Regions from separate parts of the Achromobacter sp. RT286_PF genome, predicted to be linked through region 2. Evidence: riboswitches for the same ligand, from Rfam matches in the RefSeq annotation. Region 2 holds a riboswitch; the other holds the start of a gene.

Region 1 (3,400 bases), on a different contig from region 2:
GTCACGCCGGCCGGCAAGCTGGTGGTGGAAAGCAGCGCTAATCAGGACAGCCCTCTGATGCACGGCAATACGCCGATCCTGGGCCTGGACGTCTGGGAACACGCCTATTACCTCAAGTACCAAAACCGTCGCCCTGAATACATTGGCGCCTTCTACAATGTCGTGAATTGGCCCGAGGTGGCGCGCCGTTATGCGGCCGCAAAGGGTTAAGCCCGCTTTGTGATGGAGGCATCGGCCCCATGAACACATTCAGCCGTCACCGCGTGCGTCCCGCGGCCACCAGCATCAGCGTCTGGACCCTGGCCGTGCTGGTGTCCTGCCTGGCGATGCACCAGCTGTGGGCCTACCTGGACGTGCGCGCGGCGCACGTGGCCGACGCCCTGCTGGGCGGGCTGGTAGCGGCCGGCGCCACCGCGCTGGGCACCGTGCCCATCCTGTTCGCCCGCACCATCCCGCAAAAGGTCCAGGACAGCATGTTCGGGTTCGGCGCGGGCGTCATGCTGGCGGCCAGCGCGTTTTCCCTGGTGGTGCCGGGCATTGCGGCGGCCGAAAGCCAGGGCATGGGCCGCTGGGGCGCGGGCCTGACGGTGGGGGCGGCCATTCTGCTGGGCGCGGCGGTGCTGCTCATCATGGACCGCACGCTGCCGCACGAACATTTCATCAAGGGCCGCGAAGGCATCGAGGCGCGCCGCATGCGACGCGCCTGGTTGTTCGTTATCGCCATCACGCTGCACAACCTGCCCGAAGGCCTGGCCATCGGCGTGGGTTACGCGGGGGGCGATCCGGTGGCGGGCACCGCGTTGGCCACGGGCATTGCGATCCAGGACATTCCCGAAGGGATGGTTGTCGCGGTGGCGCTGTTGGCCGCCGGCTATAAGCGGGCCTTCGCCGTGGCGCTAGGCATGTTGTCGGGGCTGGTCGAACCGTTGGGCGCGGTGCTGGGCGCCGCCATCGTCGGCTGGTCCGTCTTGCTGCTGCCCTGGGGGCTGGGCTTTGCGGCGGGCGCCATGCTGTTTGTCATCAGCCACGAGATCATTCCCGAATCGCACCGCAAGGGGCACGAGGTCTACGCCACGTGCGGGCTGATGCTGGGCTTTGTGCTGATGATGTTGCTGGACACGGCGCTGGGCTAGCCCGGGGGTTGGTGTCCGGTTTGGCGTGGTCCACGGCAGCGGTTTGTGGCCGGGCCGCGCCAGGAAATCGCGCTTTTCCAGGCCTGGTTTTCGTTGTATGCTTGGCGCCGCTGTCACGCATGTTTGCGGGAGAGAGCGCCCCTTTCACCAGGGTCGCCGCCGAAGGCGCAATTCGCCCAGAATCGCTCAGGTAACCGATACCGCACATGCTTGCCCCGTCCCGGTTTTTACCGTGTGGATGCGGCAAAACAGTACTCTGGAGAGACCTGGCGCCGCCCCGAATTCGGGACACAGCGAGCAGCCCAGGCGCCGAAGGTGCAAACCCGCCCAGCGCGGGGCAACTCTCAGGCAAAAGGACAGAGGGGCGGAAGATTCAGCCGATGCCGTGCGGGCGCAATCCGCTTGTCACGACCGGCATTCCGTAACCCTGGCAAGCCATTGCCGTCCCGGAGTTTCCGCGCATGTCCGCAACCCTCAAACGCACCCCGCTGGCCGACGAACACATCGCCTCCGGCGCCCGAATGGTCGATTTCGGCGGCTGGGACATGCCCTTGGCCTACGGCTCGCAGCTTGAGGAACACCACGCGGTGCGCCAGGACGCCGGCATGTTCGACGTGTCGCACATGCTGAACGTGGATGTGGCCGGCCCCGATGCCTACGCCTTCCTGCAACGCCTGGTCGCCAACGACGTCGCCAAGCTGACCGTGCCCGGCAAGGCGCTGTATTCGTGCATGCTGAACCCGCAGGGCGGCGTCATCGACGACCTGATCATCTATTTCTTTGCCGCTGACGAATGGCGCGTGGTCGTTAACGCCGGCACCGCCGACAAAGACGTGGCCTGGATGCAGCGTGTGAAGCAGGCCGGCAGTTTCGACGTTGCCATCACCCCGCGCCGCGATCTGGCCATGGTGGCCGTGCAGGGCCCGAACGCCCGCGCCAAGGTCTGGGCCGCGCGCCCGGCCTGGCAAGCCGCCTCCGAAGCACTGACCCCCTTCGTTGCCGCCCGCGTGGGCGACGACACGCTCGTCGCCCGCACCGGCTACACCGGCGAAGACGGCTTTGAAATCGTCCTGCCTGCGTCCGACGTCGTGCAACTGTGGCGCGACCTTGCTGCCCAGGGCGTGCGCCCGGCGGGCCTGGGCGCGCGCGACACGCTGCGCCTGGAAGCCGGCATGAACCTGTATGGCCAGGACATGGACGAGCTGACCCAGCCCGACCAGGCCGGCCTGACCTGGACCGTGTCGCTCAAGAATGCCGAGCGCCGCTTCATCGGCCGCGACGCGCTGGAACAATTCGCCACCCCCGCCGCCTTTGTCGGCCTGAAGCTGCAAGAGCGCGGCGTGATGCGCGCCCACATGGCCGTGCGCTGCGCGCAAGGCACGGGCGAACTCACCAGCGGCACCATGTCGCCCACGCTGGGCGTGTCGATCGGCTTTGCCCGCCTGCCGCAAGGCGTGCGTCCGGGCGACACGGTCGAAGTCGACATCCGCGGCAAATGGGTGCCCGCCCTGGTCTGCAAGCTGCCCTTCGTGCGTAACGGCAAAGCCGTCGAACACTCGTAAACTCGAAGCTTCGCGCGAACGGCCGCTGCCAGTTGACGCACACGCCGCTCGCACGAGGCGCGCAACACCATTCATCTACCCGTATTCCCTAGAGGATTTCCCATGAGCCTGCCCACCGATCGCAAGTACACCCAGTCCCACGAATGGGTCAAAGCTGAAGGCGACGTGTTCGTCGTCGGCATCACCGATACCGCCCAGGACCAATTGGGCGACCTGGTTTTCGTTGGCGACGTCAAGGTTGGCGCCAAGCTGAACGCGGGCGAAACCGCCGGCGTGGTTGAGTCGGTCAAGGCCGCCTCGGACATCTACGCACCCGTCAACGGTGAAATCGTCGCCTTCAACGACGAGCTGGAAAACAACCCCAGCCTGATCAACGAATCGGCCTTCACCACCTGGATCTTCAAGATCAAGCCGGTCAACGCGGCCGATGCCGACAAGCTGCTGGACGCCGCCGGCTACGAAGCCGTCGCCAACGGCTAAGAAGCCGGTTCGAGCCGGGCGCGCCGACCTCTTGGCGCGCCGGCCTGATGCACCACCACCCGAGAGTTCCCATGTCGCGCGCCCTAGACACCCATACCGACTTCATCCCCCGCCACATCGGCCCGTCCGACGCCGACCAGGCCGCCATGCTCCAAGTGATTGGCAGCGCCAGCCTGGACGCCCTGATCGACGAAGTCGTTCCCGCCAAGATCCGCAGCCAGGCCC
Region 2 (3,400 bases):
CAAAAGGCTGGAGGTCATGGGGCTATTGCCGCGTTTTGATGGAGCCCACACGGCGGCGGGCACGGAAGCTTGACGGCTGACAGGGGCCGGCGACGGCCTTCCGCCTGCCACTGTCTTCTGCCTGTTTCAGTTCGCTTGCGCGCGGGCTTCGGATTGCGTTTCCGGGGCCGATCCCGAATCCGTTCCCGTTCCCGTATCCGTTCTTGCTTCCGCCGCCGTTTCCCCTTCAAGAATGCGATACGCCAGCCGCACGCGGGCGTCGTTCGGAATGTTCCGATTCGCCAGGATCACCACGCCGATTTTCCTGGCCGGCACAAACGCCACGTAGGCGCCAAAGCCGTTGGTGGAACCCGTCTTGTTGATCCACACATCGGCACGCGGGGGCTGCGGCGGGGTCAGGGCCTTGGCCGGGTGGCTCTGGCTGTTCAACGTGCCGGCATTGGCCGCCAACAGCGCCTTGAGCGTCACCGGATACGCCAGTTGTTCCCAGGCCAGGTCCTGCGTCATTCCACCCACGTCGTAGTAGCCCACATGCGTATCGGCCAAGGCCTTGGATAGCACGGCGTCGTTGACGACGGCCTTGGCGACCTTCGCATCGCGGGCGGCCTTGGCGCCGAATTCCGCGGGCGCTGACGCCACGCCCATGTTCGCGTCCACGAAGCGGATCAGGTCGCTGGCGCTGGTCTTGACGCCGTAGGCTTCGTCGGCCAGCACGCCCGGGTTCACACGCACCGGCGCGTTCTGTTTGTTGTAGCCCTGCGCGTAGTCGCCCATCTTGGCGGCGGGCACGTGGATATAGGTGTTGGTCAGGCCCAGTTTGGGCAACAGCGTCTTCTCCATGGCCTGCGCATAGGGCTGGCCCAGGCTCTTGGCCGCCACCACGCCCAGCATGCCAATGCTGGGGTTGGCATACGTGCGGTAGGTGCCCGGTGCGTAGCGCGGCGTCCACGCCGACAGGTAGGCCATCAGTTGGGCATCGTCGCGCACCGTGTCCGGCACTTGCAGCGGGAAGCCGCCGCCCGTGTGCGTGCCCAGGTGGATCAGGGTCAGCTTGCCAAATTCCGTGCCTTGCAAGGCAGGCACGAAGCGCGCCGGGCTGTCGGTCAGCGACAGCTTGCCCAGCGCCTGGGCGTAGGTCGCCAGCGTCGCGGTAAAGGTCTTGCTGATCGAGCCCAGCTCAAACAGCGTGTCGCGGCTGACGGGCGCGTGCGTTTGCAGCGAGGCCACGCCATAGCTGCGAAATTCATGCCGCCCTTCGCGCGTGACGGCGATGGCCAGGCCCGCCACGTCGTACTCGCGCATTACCGCATGCACGGCGTCGTCGATGCCGGCGCCGGGGGCCACCGGCTCGGCCGACGCCAACGAAACCAGGGCGCCGCTGGCCATCACGGCCAGCGTTTGCAAAACAGTGCGTCGCGCGGCGCGAAAACTCATTCCTATCGTCCTATTCGGTTCACGCCGGCCCAACGGCGCACGCGACATAGTACTAACCCTGAAGCAAATGCGACATGAACTTAGCTATTCTCTACCCCGTCGATTCAAAACCGCGCAGAAGAGACCGGCCCTGGCGGCCGGCGCCGACGGAGCAACCGCCCCGGAAACTCTCAGGCAACAGGACTGCGCGCGTATAGACAATCTGGAGAGAGGCGCCGTGCGCGCCCACCGAAGGGGAACCCGCCGCCCGCGCGGGTGAAACTCTCAGGTACCAAAGACAGATGGGGTGCCGCGTCCACATTGGTCGCGGCCACCCTGTCTGGAGCCACCATGCCCCGCATCGCCATCATTGGCGCCGGTATCACCGGCGTCACGTCCGCCTATGCCCTGTCGAACCTGGGATACGCGGTCACCGTCTACGACCGCCAACGCTATCCCGCCATGGAAACGTCCTATGCCAACGGCGGCCAGCTATCCGCCAGCAACGCCGAAGTCTGGAACAGCACGGCCACGATCATCAAAGGGCTACGCTGGATGCTGCGCAAAAACGCGCCGCTGTTGCTGAACCCCCGCTTCAGCTGGCACAAGTATTCGTGGCTGGCGCAGTTCATGGCGCAAATTCCCAACTACCGCGACAACACCATCGCCACCACGCGCATGGCCATCGAAGCGCGCCGGCATCTGTTCGACATGGCCGAGGCGGAAGGCATCGACTTCGACCTGGAGCGCCGGGGCATCCTGCACATCTACCACGACGCCAACAGCTTCAAGGCCGCGCATCGCTCCAACGCGCTGCTGCAAGCCGGCGGCCTGGACCGCTACGCAGTCACCGCCGACGAAGCGCGCGCCATCGAACCCGCCATGCAAACCGGATGCCACGGCGGTTTCTACACACCATCGGACGCCACCGGCGACATCCACAAGTTCACGCGCGGTCTGGCCCAGGCATGCGAACGCCGTGGCGTCACGTTCGTGCACGATGCCGACATCGACAACATCCAACGCCACGACCGCCCTTACGTGCTGGACATCCGCCGCGACGGCGGCACCCAGCGCGAACGGCACGAAGCGGACGCCATCGTCGTATGCGCGGGCGCGGCCAGCAGAAAGTTCGCCCGCCTGCTGGGAGATTCCATCAACATCTATCCGGTCAAGGGCTATTCGATCAGCGTGCACCTGGACGACGCCGACAGCCAGGGCGCCGCGCCCCGCGTCAGCCTGCTGGACGAAGCCGCGAAGATCGTCACCAGCCGCCTGGGCGACCGCTTTCGCGTGGCGGGTACGGCGGAATTCAACGGCTTCAACATGGACATTCGTGCCGAACGCGTGCAGCCGCTGATCGACTGGACGCGTAAACACTTCCCCAACATCAACACCACGCGCGTCGTGCCGTGGTGCGGCCTGCGCCCCATGACCCCCAACATGATGCCGCGCGTGGGGCCGGGCAAACGCCCGGGCGTGTTCTACAACACGGGGCACGGACACCTGGGGTGGACGTTGTCAGCCGCGACGGCGCAGGTGCTTGCGCAAAGCGTCAGGGCGGCGTTGCCGGCGTCACCAACAGCGTATAGGGGTTGATCGCGCCGCCGTCGTAGATGCCGTAATGCAAATGCGGCGGCGTGCCTCGCGCGTTGCCGGTGTTGCCGACGTAGCCCAGCACGTCTCCGGGGGCCACCAGCTGCCCCCGTTCAATATCGGCGTAGCCATCCAGGTGCGCGTAGTAATGGCGCTGGCGTCCGGGCCCGAGCACCCACACGACCTGGCCGCCCAGGTTGTTCGTGCCAACCTGCATGACCACGCCTTCCGTGGTGGACAGCACAGGCGTGCCGCGCGCGGCAAAGATGTCGATGCCTTCGTGTTGGCGGCCGCCGGACCGGGCCGCGCCCCAAGTGTCGGTCAAGCGTCTGGCGGACACGCCCTGTACCGGTACGGGCAAGGATGACGGGGCTTGTTGCCAGGCCAGCCG

The links. A riboswitch is a leader RNA that binds a small molecule or an ion and turns the genes downstream of it on or off. The one in region 2 is predicted to bind glycine.
Region 1: linked by a shared signal. The riboswitch ahead of gcvT (glycine cleavage system aminomethyltransferase GcvT) and the one ahead of AC6LJY_RS23570 (D-amino acid dehydrogenase) in region 2 are both predicted to bind glycine.

Annotation. Positions count from the first base shown of each region.
Region 1 is NZ_JCBAMR010000007.1:146,608-150,007, forward strand. Features, by position in the region: gene AC6LJY_RS08865 (superoxide dismutase) at 1-210, shown strand, start outside; gene AC6LJY_RS08870 (ZIP family metal transporter) at 240-1,133, shown strand; glycine riboswitch at 1,250-1,346, shown strand; glycine riboswitch at 1,380-1,503, shown strand; gene gcvT (glycine cleavage system aminomethyltransferase GcvT) at 1,595-2,695, shown strand; gene gcvH (glycine cleavage system protein GcvH) at 2,798-3,175, shown strand; gene gcvP (aminomethyl-transferring glycine dehydrogenase) at 3,247-3,400, shown strand, end outside.
Region 2 is NZ_JCBAMR010000040.1:22,329-25,728, forward strand. Features, by position in the region: gene AC6LJY_RS23560 (3-hydroxybutyryl-CoA dehydrogenase) at 1-73, shown strand, start outside; partial or broken gene ampC (class C beta-lactamase) at 226-1,386, opposite strand; glycine riboswitch at 1,540-1,630, shown strand; glycine riboswitch at 1,631-1,725, shown strand; gene AC6LJY_RS23570 (D-amino acid dehydrogenase) at 1,765-3,012, shown strand; gene AC6LJY_RS23575 (peptidoglycan DD-metalloendopeptidase family protein) at 2,969-3,400, opposite strand, start outside.